Regions from separate parts of the Paenibacillus sp. cl6col genome, predicted to be linked through region 1. Evidence: predicted binding sites of a transcription regulator. Region 1 holds the regulator's gene; the other holds the start of a gene.
The links. Region 1 encodes LexA, which represses DNA repair genes until DNA is damaged. Its sites were predicted from a motif close to CGAACATATGTTCG; they were not measured.

Region 1 (7,535 bases):
TGGATCACAAGATTGCATTTCAGAAATAACATTATGAGGAGGAACATAAGTGAAAGAACGGATTTTGACAGGCGATCGGATTACAGGAAAACTGCACCTTGGCCATTACGTTGGCAGCTTAAAAAATCGTGTGGAGTTGCAAAACCAATACGAAACTTTTTTAATACTTGCAGATGTTCAAGCCCTGACTACTCATTTTGAAAAACCTGAATCAATTAAACAAAACTTGCGCAATGTGGCATTGGACTATTTATCAGCAGGTATTAACCCTGATAGCGCAACAATATTTATTCAGAGTATGATCCCAGAGATTGCTGAGTTAACCACTTATTTTTCCATGTTTGTTACGGTCAATTCGTTACGTCACAATCCTACTATAAAGGCGGAAGCCACAGAACGTGGATTCCATGATATGTATTACGGATTCCTGGGCTACCCCGTAAGCCAGGCGGCTGATATTACCTTTTGTAAGGCGACTTTGGTTCCAGTAGGAGAAGACCAAGTTCCTCATATCGAACAAACAAGGAAAATTGTCCGGCGGTTTAACCAACTTTATAAACCTGTGTTAGTGGAACCAAAACCACTTGTAGGTGATGTTCCACGACTGGTCGGATTAGATGGAAATAATAAAATGAGCAAAAGTCTAGGTAACACGATCAATTTGGACTCCACTCAAGAAGAGGTTAGTGAGAAGCTAAAGAAAGCGACAACTGATCCTGCGCGGATCCATAAAACGGATATCGGACATCCTGAAATTTGCCCAGTCTACGCTTATCATCAAGCATTTCGTAAAGAAGGCTCCGATGAGATTTATGAAAGTTGTAAAAAGGGGCAGATTGGATGTATGGAGTGCAAACGAAAGATATCGCAAAGTATCAACCATTTACTTGAACCAATGAGAGAACGGAGAAGAATGTATCAAAACGAACCCAAAAAGATCGATGAAATTCTTATGTCGGGTACAGAAAAAGCACGCCTTGTAGCAAAAGAAACGATGTTAGAAATACGTGATGCAATGAGTATGAACTATTTCTAAGCTGATTGTTTGTTCTCTTGATAGACTATTTTGCTTACGAATTGACTGTTACTCCAGGTTACCCAATATAGTATTAACTTTCTGATATAAAACCCATGCTAAGATATAGCATAGAAGATAAACAGCCAATTTCCTACATGTTAGGGGAATTGGCTGTCTGCTCAGTTATATCACTCAAATGAAATGGTGTACTTAAATAGAACACAAGTTCACCGATGGAACGAAATCAATACATGACATTATTTGCAGTTGAGTTGGTTAAACGAGGTAAGGAATTTAATGTAGTGCATTATCTGATCACCCAGGAACGATTGTAACGAATTTATCTCAGAATTTATCGGAAGAAGAAATGCGCTCAAATGGAGCTTTTGAGTAGTTAAATATGATGAAGTATTTGGTTCTCTTACATACATATCAATAGTGGTTCATTTTTAGTATATGTCAACTTGCCTAAATATTTTCAAGTTTGTCATGCATAAATATATAATATTATGTATTTATATAGTATAGTGTATATTGACTAGCAACTATTACATATAGAAAGTAGTGTTGGAAATTGAATCTTTTCTTCACGTATTTACTAGCGGGGCTTGCCGTTGCAATGCCTGTAGGCGCCATGACCGTTGAAATGACGAAGCAAGGGATGAAAAAGGGTTTTATGCATGGCTGGGCTGTTGGATTAGGTGGAATGACCATTGATTTTCTATTAATCGTTGCCTTATATATGGGCTTGGCTTCCGTGCTTGCCATCCCTGTTATTCAAATCCCTATGTGGCTCATCGGAGCATGTTTTTTAATTTATTTAGGCTATGATTCCATCAAAAACTCGGATCAAGGCATTACATTGGCTGGCGATAAACCGAATGCATCATTTTTCAGTTCCTACCGAAATGGACTGCTCGTCGCTATATCGCCAGGTAATCTTGTGTTTTGGATTTCCGTTTTTGGTGCGGTGCTATCTGATTCGTATGATACGACACAACCGGCTAAATTTCTAATCGTAGGTGCAGGAATATTAGCTGGTATCCTCCTCCATGATGTTGGGTTGCTTGCCATTGTGGCTGTCACGAGAAGAGTAATGAGCCGAACTATGATTAAGCGGATGTCTATTATCGCAGGACTGATTTTATTTGGGTTCGCGGGGTATTTCTTATATGAGTTTTTAGTAGCAATTCAAGGAATACTGTAACAAAACCTAGAGCTGTTAGGGCTCTAGGTTTTTTGCTTTTGTATTTAAAAGATTGTGTTTTACTTCTGAAATGTCGACTCATTGAAGCGAGTATGACTATTTCTCTTGAAGTGTCCTCCTTTTACATGCTTCAGATGGGCGACGATCATGAAGGAAACGATGACAAGCAAAAACCATGAGCTGAATTTTCCCCACTTTACGAGATTCCAGCCGTTCGTCTGATGTGGATAATACCATGCGCCCAAGAAAGTCCCGATGTTTTCAGCCACCCATATAAAAAATCCGATTAAGACGAACGACAGAACAATCGGCATTCTTCGTGTCACGCCTAATACGGTATATTCCACGTAGGTTCTAAAGAAGATGACGAATAGCAAAATCATCAAAACCCAACGCAAATCGTAAATGAAGTGATGAGTCATGAAGTTGAAGTAAATCGCCGCACCTAGCGGAATCGTTAACCAAGCAGAAGGGTATCGATTTACCTTGACCTGCAGTCGTCGCCACGCTTGACATAAGTAACTTGCCACACTTGCGTACATAAATCCGCTATATAGAGGAACACCCAGTATTTTAGACCAACCGTCTTCCGGATAGCCCCATGATCCCATGTGGATTTTAAATATTTCAAGTGCAAGACCGATGAAATGGAACATACAGATTACTTTACATTCATCCATTGTTTCTATCCCAAACCGGATCATTAGAACCTGCGCCAAGATACAAACAAGCAATAGGAAATCATAGCGATGCATAAATGGAATGTCTATGATCTTCGTGAGTGCCAACATCGCGAAAATATAAGCGGGGAACAAGCAGGACATTGCCTGGTGCCAGCCAAAATTGAGGAATGATTTTAGTTTGAAAAAGTTATTCATAGTTATCTCCTACCTTGTGTTCGTGAAAATGAATTTTGAACAGTTATACGAGGTGTATCATTAGGTATTATCCTATTCAAATAAATACTTTTAGTCAATAAAAAATTATTGTTATACAATAAATATTTATTGCTAAAGTTGATGTGTGTATATATTCGATGTGGTATAAATCTCTCGAACGATTAGGGTTTATAAGAGTGAACAGTGGTGAGGTTGTTTCGATGAAGATAAGGAGAGAAAGTCGAATTTTATGAAGCTTCTTTTCTAGATGAGATTGTTCAGGTACTGTTCAGCAAATGATATGAAATAATGAGAAAGCAAAAATGCCTCGCTCCCTTCTTAAAAAGAAGAGAACGAGGCATCAATGTAATGTCTTAATGAAAATCACGGAACAAACCAATAACTTTGCCCAGAATCGTTACATGCTGTAAGCGAATCGGTTCATAGGTTGGATTCTCAGGCTGCAAGCGGATATGATCCTTCTCACGATAGAAAGTCTTAACCGTTGCTTCATCTTCTTCAGTCATGGCTACCACGATATCACCGTTGTTCGCTGTCTGCTGCTGACGCACGATGACAAAGTCGCCATTATGTATACCAGCCTCAATCATACTATTACCCATGACCGACAACATGAATACATTCTCGTCATCTCCCACCATATGCATAGGAAGAGGGAAGTAATCTTCAATATTCTCTGTTGCGGTAATTGGCTCGCCTGCAGTTACTTTCCCAACGACCGGCACGCGTGCGAAGGAGCGAGAGAAGTCTGTTGAACGTTCAGATTGATCATGGCTAAGCAGTTCAATAGCACGAGGCTTCGTAGGGTCACGTCGAATGAATCCCTTCTTCTCGAGTCGATCAAGATGACCGTGAACAGTGGAACTGGATGCTAGACCAACGGCTTCGCCTATTTCACGAACAGAAGGCGGATAACCTTTAGCTCGAACTTCATCACGTATAAAATCAAGGATAGCTTGTTGACGACTTGATATTTTAGACAAGGGTATCAACTCCAATGAATACTCTTTTGACAAAATTATACCACAGAACCTCCGTTCGTACAAACATAAGTTCTAAAGATTCTGAAGAAAAAGATTGTGAGAAGTTCGTAAATTACGAGAGAGAAACAAGAGAAAGTTAAATGAGGCTAAATGCTTATTTTTCGATAATATAAAAAGGGGAACGAACGTTCTAAAAAGGCATTGACTCAAACGTGTGTTCGTGTTAGATTAAATTATACAAGATAACAGAACAAGTGTTTGGGAGATGAGTCATTTATGATGTATACAACATATCGTTCAATCTATAAGGTGTCGACAACAGCTTCACAACCTATTCAGAAGAAGCGTTTGTTTCCTTTACGTGTTCGATTCATCATGAGCCTGATTGTATTGTTGTTCATTACTTGTGGAAGCATTGTTCAAGCGCTTGGCATGGATGATAGCCAAACGGAAATTGTAAATGGAGCTGCTGTGGAGCGCGTACTTGTTCAGCCTGGAGATACACTCTGGGGGATTGCATCCTCTTATAAGCCAGAACATACGGATACGCGTCAGTTTATATATGAAATCGTTGAGATGAATCAATTGAAAGGTGATATCTTACCGGCAGGAGAAGTATTGCTCGTTCCGATCCGATGAGTCGGGGTCATTGTCGAATTTACGGTTGAGAAGCTTTGCATTCCTATACATAAGAGCAGAAGGTAGGAGGCCCGAAGAGGCCTCTTTTTTGCGATATAAAAGCTTTCTTGCTGCTTGCTTGACAAGCTGTTACCTCCATGTCAAAGTAGAACATATGCTTACACACATGGAGGTACCTGATGAATATCGACAAGCTTATTGCACGAATTAATGAATTGGCCCGCAAACATAAGACAGTTGGGCTGAGCGATGAGGAAATGGAAGAACGCGCGAAACTGCGCGAGGAATATTTGGTTCTATTCCGCAAGCAGGTACGCAATCAATTAGACACTATTCGCTATGTAGAAGATGAAGAAGGAACAGATAACTCTGGATCGAACGGGATCGTTCATTAAATGAACCTTCATCGATAACGATGGATTCACATTATTCGTTTACTATACAGGGGGTTGCGAATTCATGTCTCGCAGTTGGGAACGTAAAGTCCGTCAAAATAGTGAAAAGTTAAACAAACAGCGAATGAAGCAAGGCAAGCCGACGTTCGCTGCTGGCAAGCCTGCACACGAAGAGTTTAAAGGACGCAGCTTCATTATGCCAATCGCTTTAATCGCCTTCGCCATTATGTATGGATTGTTGGGCGGTATCATTACGGACAATCAATATCCAACTCTATATTGGATCACAATCGTGTGTTACGTCGGATTGGGGATTATATTATTCCTGAGAAGACCATTTCTTCGTGTTGGAGCAGGTGAGGTATCTACGATTCGCTGGAATCGTCTCCGTACTCTGTCTGCAAAGGATATGAAGAAAATTGCGATCCAACCTGGTTATGTTGTTATTGAACACACGGGGAAAGGTGCGAATTGGATTTTCTCGCGAGTGCTGAATCGTTATGATACGAATGCAATGGGGGAACGTCTTCGTTCCTTCGCAAATCAACATAAGATTGAATTCGAAGATACATCGAAGAAAGACTCGAAAAAATAGAGAAATCCGATATAGAGGATTCGTTATCATTGTCGCTGTGATGGGAGAGATGAAACTTGGCTATTCGTGCTGTACTGTTCGACCTGGATGATACTTTGTTATGGGATGAGCGTTGTGTTGAGGAAGCTTTTGCTGCAACTTGTAAATACGCGCAAGATAAGACTGGGGTCAATGTAGAACAATTGGAAGCATTGGTTCGTCAAGCTGCTCGTGAATTGTTTGCCTCTTATGAGACTTATCCTTTCACACAGAATATTGGGATTAATCCCTTTGAAGCGCTGTGGGGGAGATTTGCAGAGGGAGAACATCCTGAATTTCGATTGTTGGAACAGCTTGCGCCGATGTATCGACAATCTGCATGGACACAAGGTCTTCAAGCCGCTGGTCAACCTGATGATGCATTAGGTGCCGAGCTGGCGGAGCGATTTATGAGTGAACGTCGTTCTCGTTCGTATGTGTACGATGAGACTTATGAGGTGCTGCGACAATTGATTGCGCAATATCCACTATTGTTGTTAACGAACGGATCGCCTGATTTGCAGCAGGAGAAGCTGAATGGAGAGCGTGAGCTTCTATCCTATTTCGATCATATCGTTATCTCTGGACATCATCCACAAGGGAAGCCTGATCCAGAACTGTTCAAGCACACGATGTCATTGCTCGGCATCGAACCGCATGAAGGGATCATGATTGGCGACAAATTAACGACGGATATTCTAGGCGCGCAGAATGTTGGCATGCATCATGCGTGGCTGAACCGCAAAGGCGTTGAATTGTCTGGCAATATTCACCCTGAATATACGATTGCAAGCTTGCGTGAAATTGAGCAAATTATTGATGAGATAAATTCGAAGGAATCATAAATCGGCGGGGATGTAATTACTTACTCCGCGTGTATGACAAAGAGGCCTGTGGGAACACAGGCCTTTTTGATATACGGTAATCTTCGCGAGGTGTCGGCAAGATTAGTGTGAGTGCCTTGATTTGATTACCCTCCACATGAAACTACAAGGGTAAATGTGACAAATGTCATAGGATCGTCACACAATGATGCTCATTATAGCCCAATGGAGTCATGAGGAATTGGAGAATGCTGTCTATAATGTGATACGATAAATCTAGGATACAGTTGAGGAGTGAACGACGATTATGTTCAACAATAAGAGTAAATTAATCGTACTAACAATGGCAATAGGAGCAATGCTATTAGCCGGTTGTGGAAATAGCTCGTCAGCAGGTGGCGGTCATGAAGGACATGCAGGTCATGGCTCCAGTGATAAACAAGACAGCAAAAATGAGATGCGAGCAATGATTAAGGTAAACTTGCAAGTGCCGGAAGAAATCAAAATCAATGAAGCTGTCACCATCTCTGCACAGGTCACACAAGAAGAGAAAGAGGTAGATGATGCAGATAAAGTAGAGTTCGAGTTGTGGCTGGATGGGGCTGACCACGAGAAGATTGAGGGGAAGCTCACGAAAGATGGCACGTATCAGATTGAGAAAACGTTTGATAAGGCTGGTACCTACACGGTCATTTCTCATGTGACTGCTCGTGACATGCACTCGATGCCGAAGAAGCAATTTACTGTAAAATAAGAATCTAAATACATAACAAGAATTTATGCGAAGAAGGGGCAGCCTCAGAAGATCCAAATCGGGATCTTGTGGGGCTGCCCCTCTTAATATCAGTAATGGGACGTTTTTTATCGATTATGATTCCGAATTAGGCCTGTTGGAAAGTAGGATCCGAATACGGATGCGCGATCCATCCTTCTGTTTCAATGAATAGTCGAACTGCA
Region 2 (7,535 bases), on a different contig from region 1:
CATTTTCCGGCAGCAGCTGATTCGCCGCTAAAATATCAATCGAGGGAATCATACTTCCCCGCTCATCCGGAATGCCAAGACAGATTTTGCGGATAACACCATCTCCATCAGGCAGTACATTCACATGTCCAAGCTGACTTTCACCAATTTGAATGGAGGATGGAGGCCGTTCCACACTTTCCGCCCGGAGAGAATCCGCATGTTCCTGTAAGGGAAGAAGGGATACTTGCACGGGCAAATAAATGGTTGGATATGTATTCAATTGCTCAGATAAGGTTCGGTCGTCCCTCTCATTCTGGGAAGGATCTAGCATAAGTATATCGATGATGACCGCCCTAGCTCCAGCCTTCATCAACTTCGCGCTTAATTCAGCATAATGGGATCGTGGCCATGGGAAAGAGCCCATCTGTGCCAAGGAAGGCTCATCAATCGTAATCATCTTAATTCGATCATCTGGTTGGCGTTCTTCAATACTCTTCGTACGCAAGGCATCACGAAATGCCTGCTCTGCCATATGAAACACGCCGCCTGTCCCATTACTGTACCCATATACCGTAACCATCGTCAGTATCATAACAACCAATGACGGGACGGCAAATTTTTTCATTTCGATATCACCTGCTTCATTTGAAGGCATGAACCCATATATTGAGAATTACAGTTTGATATACTCTGCTATATTTAATCTATCATATTGTATGAGCGTATACGATGATATGGGCAATTTCAAGTTGAATTTTGTCGAATTTTGCGAATTTTTGCTTTGACGCAGTAATTAGATGGGGTGAGCAGATATAATAAAATCCCCGCGGGAGGCGCGGGGATCGTGTAGGTATTCTCTCTCTATGTGAGTATACAGCTTGCAGTAGGTTAGTTAAATGGTGCGTCCGCAATCTTAATAGAATCTGTTGGGCAGCCATCTGCAGCATCTTGCAGATCGTCGAACAGATCGTCAGGGATAGCGGTTACCCCTTGGTTGTTATCACCTTCATAAATAACTTCTGCGATACCTTCATCGTCGTAGTCGTAAATGTCAGGTGCAGTAGCTCCACATGCGCCACAAGCGATGCATGTGTCTTTATCAACCCAAGTATATTTTGCCATTGGTTAGTTCCCTCCTGTAATGTTACAGATCTTCTTGGTTCCTCCGTTATCAATATAATACAAACAAGCTTGGAATTCAAACGATTTCCAACTTTTTTAAATGATTTGGAAATTATTATTCGTCGCCTGATTCATGCAGCGTATCCGTCTGGAGTGAAGTCCCTCGTACACGATGGTTGCGAAGCAATGAGGATGGATCATCCCCTATCATTCCTAACGTAACAATCGCATTCTCTCCATATTTATCTCGAATCCGATCCATCGTCTCTATCAATTGCTCCCGCTTCGGCTGCCGCTCGAAGTCGAACAGATCCAACTGAACGGCTGCCTCTTGCTTCGGTACTAGATTTTGACCCGTAATCCCCAGCAGTCGAATAGGGCTGCCTGAAGTCCAATGTCGTTCATAGAGCTTCCATGCTTCATCCAACAAGATGTCCGCATCATCTGTCGGCCCTTGAAGCGTGCTCGACCTCGTAATCGTCTTCATTTCCGGATTACGAATCGTAAGCTGCACCGTTTGCGCCATCAACTTCTGCTTCCTGATCCGACGAGCAACTTGATCAGCCAAGTTCAGCAGAACCCTTCTTACTTCTTCCTTCGATTCCACATCCCTAGGCAAAGTGGTCGTATGACCGATCGATTTGCTCTGTTCGCGTTCCGCCTTCACCTGCCCGTCATCCAAACCATGTGCCGCCTGCTTCATCCAATGTCCCTGTATGCCAAATAAAGAAACAAGTCTCCCCTCATCAGCATGGGCAAGCTCTCCGATGGTTCGTATTCCTGCCCGTGACAGCTTATCTGCAGTCTTCCGCCCAATGCCGAACAACTCCCCGCATGGCCTGTGCCACAATTGCTGAGGTACATCTCGGATTCGAAGGATCGTTATGCCGTTTGGCTTCTTCATATCAGAGGCCATCTTCGCCAGCAGCTTATTAGGCGCGACACCTATAGAGCAAGGCAAACTTAATTCTTCCCGGATTCGTGTCTGAAGTTCATTCGCGATATCGAGCGGTGTTCCGAATATTTTGGATCCAGTAATATCCATATAACACTCATCAATCGATACCACTTCCACCAGTGGGGTATAGCTGCGTGCAATGTCTATAAAGGCTCTCGAGTACTTCCGATATAAATAAAAATCTGGACGAATGACAATCAAGTGAGGACATAGCCGCATCGCCTGCTTTACATGCATTCCTGTTCGAATACCAAGCTTACGGGCTGCATAAGAACAAGTAACAATGATCCCCTTGCGCAATTCCATACTTCCTGCAACTGCTGTTGGCTTCCCCAGATACTTCTCCGGCTCCTCTGCGGCATGTACAGAGCAATAGAAGGCATTCATATCGAGATGCAGAATGACGCGACCCTTGGTCGGATAATATTGTTGTATGTTATCACGCGAGGTTTCGTTCTCGTTCATACACTGTCCTCCTTCCTAACATATTAATGATACCTCTCATCCATAATTTAATTGTAAAATATATACAGATTCGTTAATCGATCAATTCATCTATTCGAACAATTGTTCTTCCTAATTCTTAAGCTTACCGATATCTCTGATCGGTTGCAAGCCTCATTCAAGACTCCCGTTGGAAAAAAAACAGTGATTCATTTATGAAAATACGTCTATACAAGCAAAAAAGCAGTGCTATAATAGGGAAATAGTTATTTCCATATTCATCCTTGCAAAACTGAAGGAGGTTCCGAGAATGTCGAAAGTCATTTCTATTTTTGACACTACACTTCGCGACGGCACCCAAGGCGAAGGGATTAGCTTGTCTGCAGACGATAAGATCAAGATCGCGCGCAAACTTGATGCGCTTGGCGTCACATACATTGAAGGCGGCATTCCAGGCAGCAATGGCAAGGATATAGAATTTTTCAAACGAGTAGCGGCATATTCATGGAATGCGAAGCTAACAGCATTCGGCAGCACTCGCCGCAAAGACTCAATGGCCGAACAGGATTCGAACCTTAATCGGATAATCGAAGCGAACGTTCCTGCCGCAACGCTTGTCGGGAAGTCATGGGACTTCCACGTACACACTGCGCTGCAAACTACGCTGGATGAGAACCTAGCTATGATCTATGATTCCATCGCCTATCTGAAGCGAGCAGGGCTTGAAGTCATGTTGGATGCTGAGCACTTCTTCGACGGATACAAGAACAATACAGAATATGCGCTTGCTGTACTACGCAAGGCGCAAGAAGCCGGAGTTGATTGGGTCGTTATGTGCGATACGAATGGCGGAACGCTTCCTGGCGAGATCGGCAGTATTATTCGTGACGTACACAATCACGTCCAAGTGAAGCTCGGCATTCATACTCATAATGATTGTGAGCTTGCTGTAGCGAACACACTTGCTGCGGTAGAGGCGGGTGTTACCCAAGTGCAGGGCACCATTAACGGATATGGCGAGAGATGCGGCAATGCCAATTTGTGCTCGATCATCCCAACACTTCAATTGAAGATGGGCTATTCTTGTATTGACGCAGAGCAACTACAATCGTTGACACCTGCTGCACGCTATATCAGCGAAATTGCCAACGTCACGATGCCTGTGAATCAGCCTTATGTCGGCAATGCAGCCTTCGCCCACAAGGGTGGAATCCACGTGTCCGCGATTATGAAGGATGCCCGTACCTACGAGCATATCGTGCCTGAGCTGGTTGGCAACAAGCAGCGAATTCTCGTCTCAGAACTAGCAGGGCAGAGCAATGTACTATCCAAAGCACAACAATTGGGCTATGAGCTTGACCCTACGAAGCCTGAAACGAGGGCCATTATGGAGAAAATCAAGGAGCTTGAGCATCAGGGATATCAATTCGAAGGTGCTGACGCTTCGTTGGAGCTGTTGTTGCGCCAGGCTACAGGTCAAGCCGAAGCTCCATTTACATTCGAATCTTTCAAAATACTAGTTGAAAAATCTTCATTACGCTCCGTTGTATCGGAAGCGATTGTGAAGCTGCAAATTGATGACGAGTCGATCTACATGGCTGCAGAAGGCAACGGTCCTGTGAACGCTCTCGACAGCGCATTGCGCAAAGCACTGAGCCGTCACTACCCTTCCATCGCCGACATGCACCTCACCGATTACAAGGTAAGGGTGCTCGATGAGAATAATACGACGGCTGCCAAGGTACGCGTGCTTATCGAATCAACAGACTCGCGCAATACGTGGAGTACGGTTGGCGTCTCCAGCAACGTCATCGAAGCGAGCTGGGAAGCACTTATTGACAGTATTCGTTATGCACTCATCGGTCAAGAGAAAGTCGCTACATCCGCTGAACGCAAAGAACAAGTCGGACTCGTCAATCACTAATAAAATGCGATATATCCGGAATACGAAAACAGCCATAACCACTTTAACGAAGAGGTTACGGCTGTTTTCATTTTTCGTTTTTCTATTCCTCTATGACTTGTTGAATCGCTTTTTCTAATTCAGCTGGAGGTCTTATGCCATCGTAACGCTGCCGGATTACCCCATTCTTATCCAGCAATACATTGGTAGGAAATCCAATTCCGTTATACGCCTTGAAAGCTTTCCCCGCGGTATCCAAGAGCACTGGATTCGTGAATCCAAAGGCAGACACGAATTCTTTGGCTCCTTCCTCCGTATCATGAGCGGTCACATTGATCGATACCATCAACAGCTTATCCTTGTATTTATCATGCAGCTTCACTAAATCAGGTGCCTCTGCCTTGCATGGATCGCACCATGAAGCCCAGAAGTTTACAAAAATCGGCTTATCCTGCTTGCCACCAACTGTAATCGGATTCTGACCGCCAAGCACATCCAGTGATATGGACGGTGCTAACTGCCCTACTTGTCCGCCAATCTTAGTCGGTGTGTCATTCATGGAAGCGGTAGTGTCTGACTTATCGTAATTGTTCCATATCGCGATTCCAATGAGCGCAACACTCACTACAAGCAATATTAGACTTTTTTTCATTCTTGATTCTCCTTGTTCGCGTCTTGTTCCGTGTTCATATTGTACCCTTTTTCCAGCAAAAATACGATTCCCCACAATAGCTTTCTGAGCAAACTTACGTATGCCAACCTAATTATGCGGGCACAGTAACGAATAATTGAAATATGACTACTCGCGAAGGAAAGATGATATATGGCATCTCAACAATCAAGGCCATTATGGATTGAATATGCAGCGTTAGCAACTGTCCCGCTTGTTATGGTATTGGGCAATTCCATGCTCGTGCCCATTCTGCCCGAGGTGAAGCGCAATCTCGGATTAACTTCCCTGCAGACAAGCTTCATCATCACCTTGTTCTCACTGTCTGCCGCCATTATTATCCCGGTCGCTGGATACTTATCCGATCGCTATGGCCGCAAGAAGATTATCATACCTGGTCTTCTCATCTATGGGATTGCCGGGGTGTTCACCGGCCTTGGCGCGTTGTGGAACTCCTATCCACTGCTCATTAGTTCACGAGCAGTTCAAGGCTTGGGTGCAGCAGGAACTGCACCTATCGCCATGGCCCTCGTAGGGGATTTGTATAAGGATGCCGAAGAGAGCAAAGCCATGGGCTTAATTGAAGCATCGAACGGAGCTGGCAAAGTTATTAGTCCGATTCTTGGCGCTGCGCTTGCTCTCTGGACATGGACCGCTCCTTTTTTTGCATTCCCATGTTTTTGCGCGCTCTCGCTTGTGGCCATTATCTGGCTCATTAAAGAGCCCAAACGCCAAAAGGAGCCAACCCCACTCAAAACTTATTTGCATAATGTCGGCTCCATATTTAAGAAAATGGGACGATGGCTCATCCCCGCATTTTTTGCAGGGTCGCTCGCCTTATTCATTTTGTTTGGCATTTTGATTTATCTATCCGATATATTAGAGGAAAAGCCGTATTCCATCCAAGGCGTTGTGAAGGGTCTTGTACTGGCAATCCCTTTGCTTGGCATCGTAACGACTGCATTTATCACAGGCAGCGTAATCAAGAAGAACGGCATACTTATCCGGCGAATGATGATCATCGGGCTTGTTCTTATGTCTCTGTCATTGGGACTCACCATTATGTTCCATAAGCAGGTCTATTGGTTCATTGCGTTAATTACAATAAGTAGTATAGGTACTGGCATGCTGCTGCCTTGTCTCAATACGATGATTACGGGCAGCGTGGAGAAGGCTGAGCGCGGCATGATTACATCGCTATACAGCAGCCTGCGATTTTTCGGCGTAGCCCTGGGTCCTCCCCTGTTCACTTGGATGATGAGCAAGTCACATCAGATCATTTTTATCTCGGTGACAGCTCTATCCATCATTGCCCTTGTACTCGTCTGTCTCTTTATTAAGCCGGATGCGAAGGTTCAATGATCATTCCCATCATCCCCTAAATAAGATAAGCGAAGTCTCGGAGCGGACACCATTCTATGGCCGCTCCTTTCTGCCATTTCTCGCTAAGTTGAACCCTGCTCCAGGAAAGAATGTAAATTGTCATATTAATGCCATGTTCAAACAGAAATTTTAGAACCATAACGTTTGACTGTATGGTTTGCAATCTTGTATCATAGAATGAATAAGTGAGGTGATGACGATGGGGGCTACTAACAAGTTAATACGAATCGGAGAGCTGGCACGCGCCGCGAATGTAAGTCAACGAACGATTGACTATTACACGACGATAGGCCTGATTGAACCGGTGAAGCGCACAAATACAAACTATCGTCTGTACAGTCATGAAACGATTGAACGAATCGAACGTATTAATCAATTAAAACAAGAAAAGTATAGTCTCGATGAAATCAAGCTTTACTTCTCGCAATTGAACAGCGTGACTGCAGAACGTGAATTGGAAGAACGACTTACCGAATTGCAAATCCATTTGCAAAAGCTCGAACGTGAAGCAAAAGAGCTCAGCCCAATGCTGGATAAGCTCAAACCAACACAAGCGCAGTCATTGTTCAATCGTCTCGCAGCTCAAAGCGCGGCTTGTGTAGAGGTACTGCTCACATTGATCGATAAGGGCAACAATCACTTTATGATGTAAGTTAGATTGCTGCTTGACCGTACTCTTGATGTTTAGGAGGTTTGTACATGCTATTTTTTCACCCGATGGATTTCTTGATTCTAATCGCTTTTGGGCTCTCAATTTGGGCGCAGTTCCGCGTTAAAGGAACCTTTCAACGCTTTGCTCAAGTAAGAGCAATGAGTGGTCTAACTGGTTACGAGGCAGCGCGCCGCATGCTGGACGCGAATGGCCTGCATGATGTTCCAATCGAGCCGATTCAAGGTGCGCTTACTGACCATTACGACCCGATTAACCGTGTTGTACGTTTGTCCGAACCCGTATATTATGAGAACTCAATCTCTGCAATCTCAGTAGCATGCCATGAAATCGGCCATGCGATTCAGCACCAGCAGTCCTATCCGATGCTTGTTCTGCGCCATCGCATGTTCCCATTAGTTAA

Region 2: BLS15_RS15590 (DNA polymerase IV) is a predicted target of LexA. The motif match lies at 2,623-2,636, and genes of this name have one in related genera.

What each region holds. Positions count from the first base shown of each region.
Region 1 is NZ_FNAZ01000002.1:458,614-466,148, forward strand. Features, by position in the region: gene trpS (tryptophan--tRNA ligase) at 50-1,036, shown strand; gene BLS15_RS06245 (LysE family translocator) at 1,593-2,225, shown strand; gene BLS15_RS06250 (DUF817 domain-containing protein) at 2,285-3,103, opposite strand; gene lexA (transcriptional repressor LexA) at 3,478-4,107, opposite strand; gene BLS15_RS06260 (LysM peptidoglycan-binding domain-containing protein) at 4,384-4,746, shown strand; gene BLS15_RS06265 (DUF896 domain-containing protein) at 4,926-5,141, shown strand; gene BLS15_RS06270 (hypothetical protein) at 5,206-5,736, shown strand; gene BLS15_RS06275 (HAD family hydrolase) at 5,793-6,599, shown strand; gene BLS15_RS06280 (FixH family protein) at 6,886-7,332, shown strand; gene BLS15_RS06285 (1,2-dihydroxy-3-keto-5-methylthiopentene dioxygenase) at 7,460-7,535, opposite strand, start outside.
Region 2 is NZ_FNAZ01000005.1:260,079-267,613, reverse strand. Features, by position in the region: gene BLS15_RS15600 (CHASE2 domain-containing protein) at 1-607, opposite strand, end outside; gene BLS15_RS15595 (ferredoxin) at 871-1,104, opposite strand; gene BLS15_RS15590 (DNA polymerase IV) at 1,220-2,527, opposite strand; gene cimA (citramalate synthase) at 2,817-4,430, shown strand; gene BLS15_RS15580 (TlpA family protein disulfide reductase) at 4,513-5,061, opposite strand; gene BLS15_RS15575 (MFS transporter) at 5,233-6,441, shown strand; gene BLS15_RS15570 (helix-turn-helix domain-containing protein) at 6,662-7,114, shown strand; gene BLS15_RS15565 (zinc metallopeptidase) at 7,162-7,535, shown strand, end outside.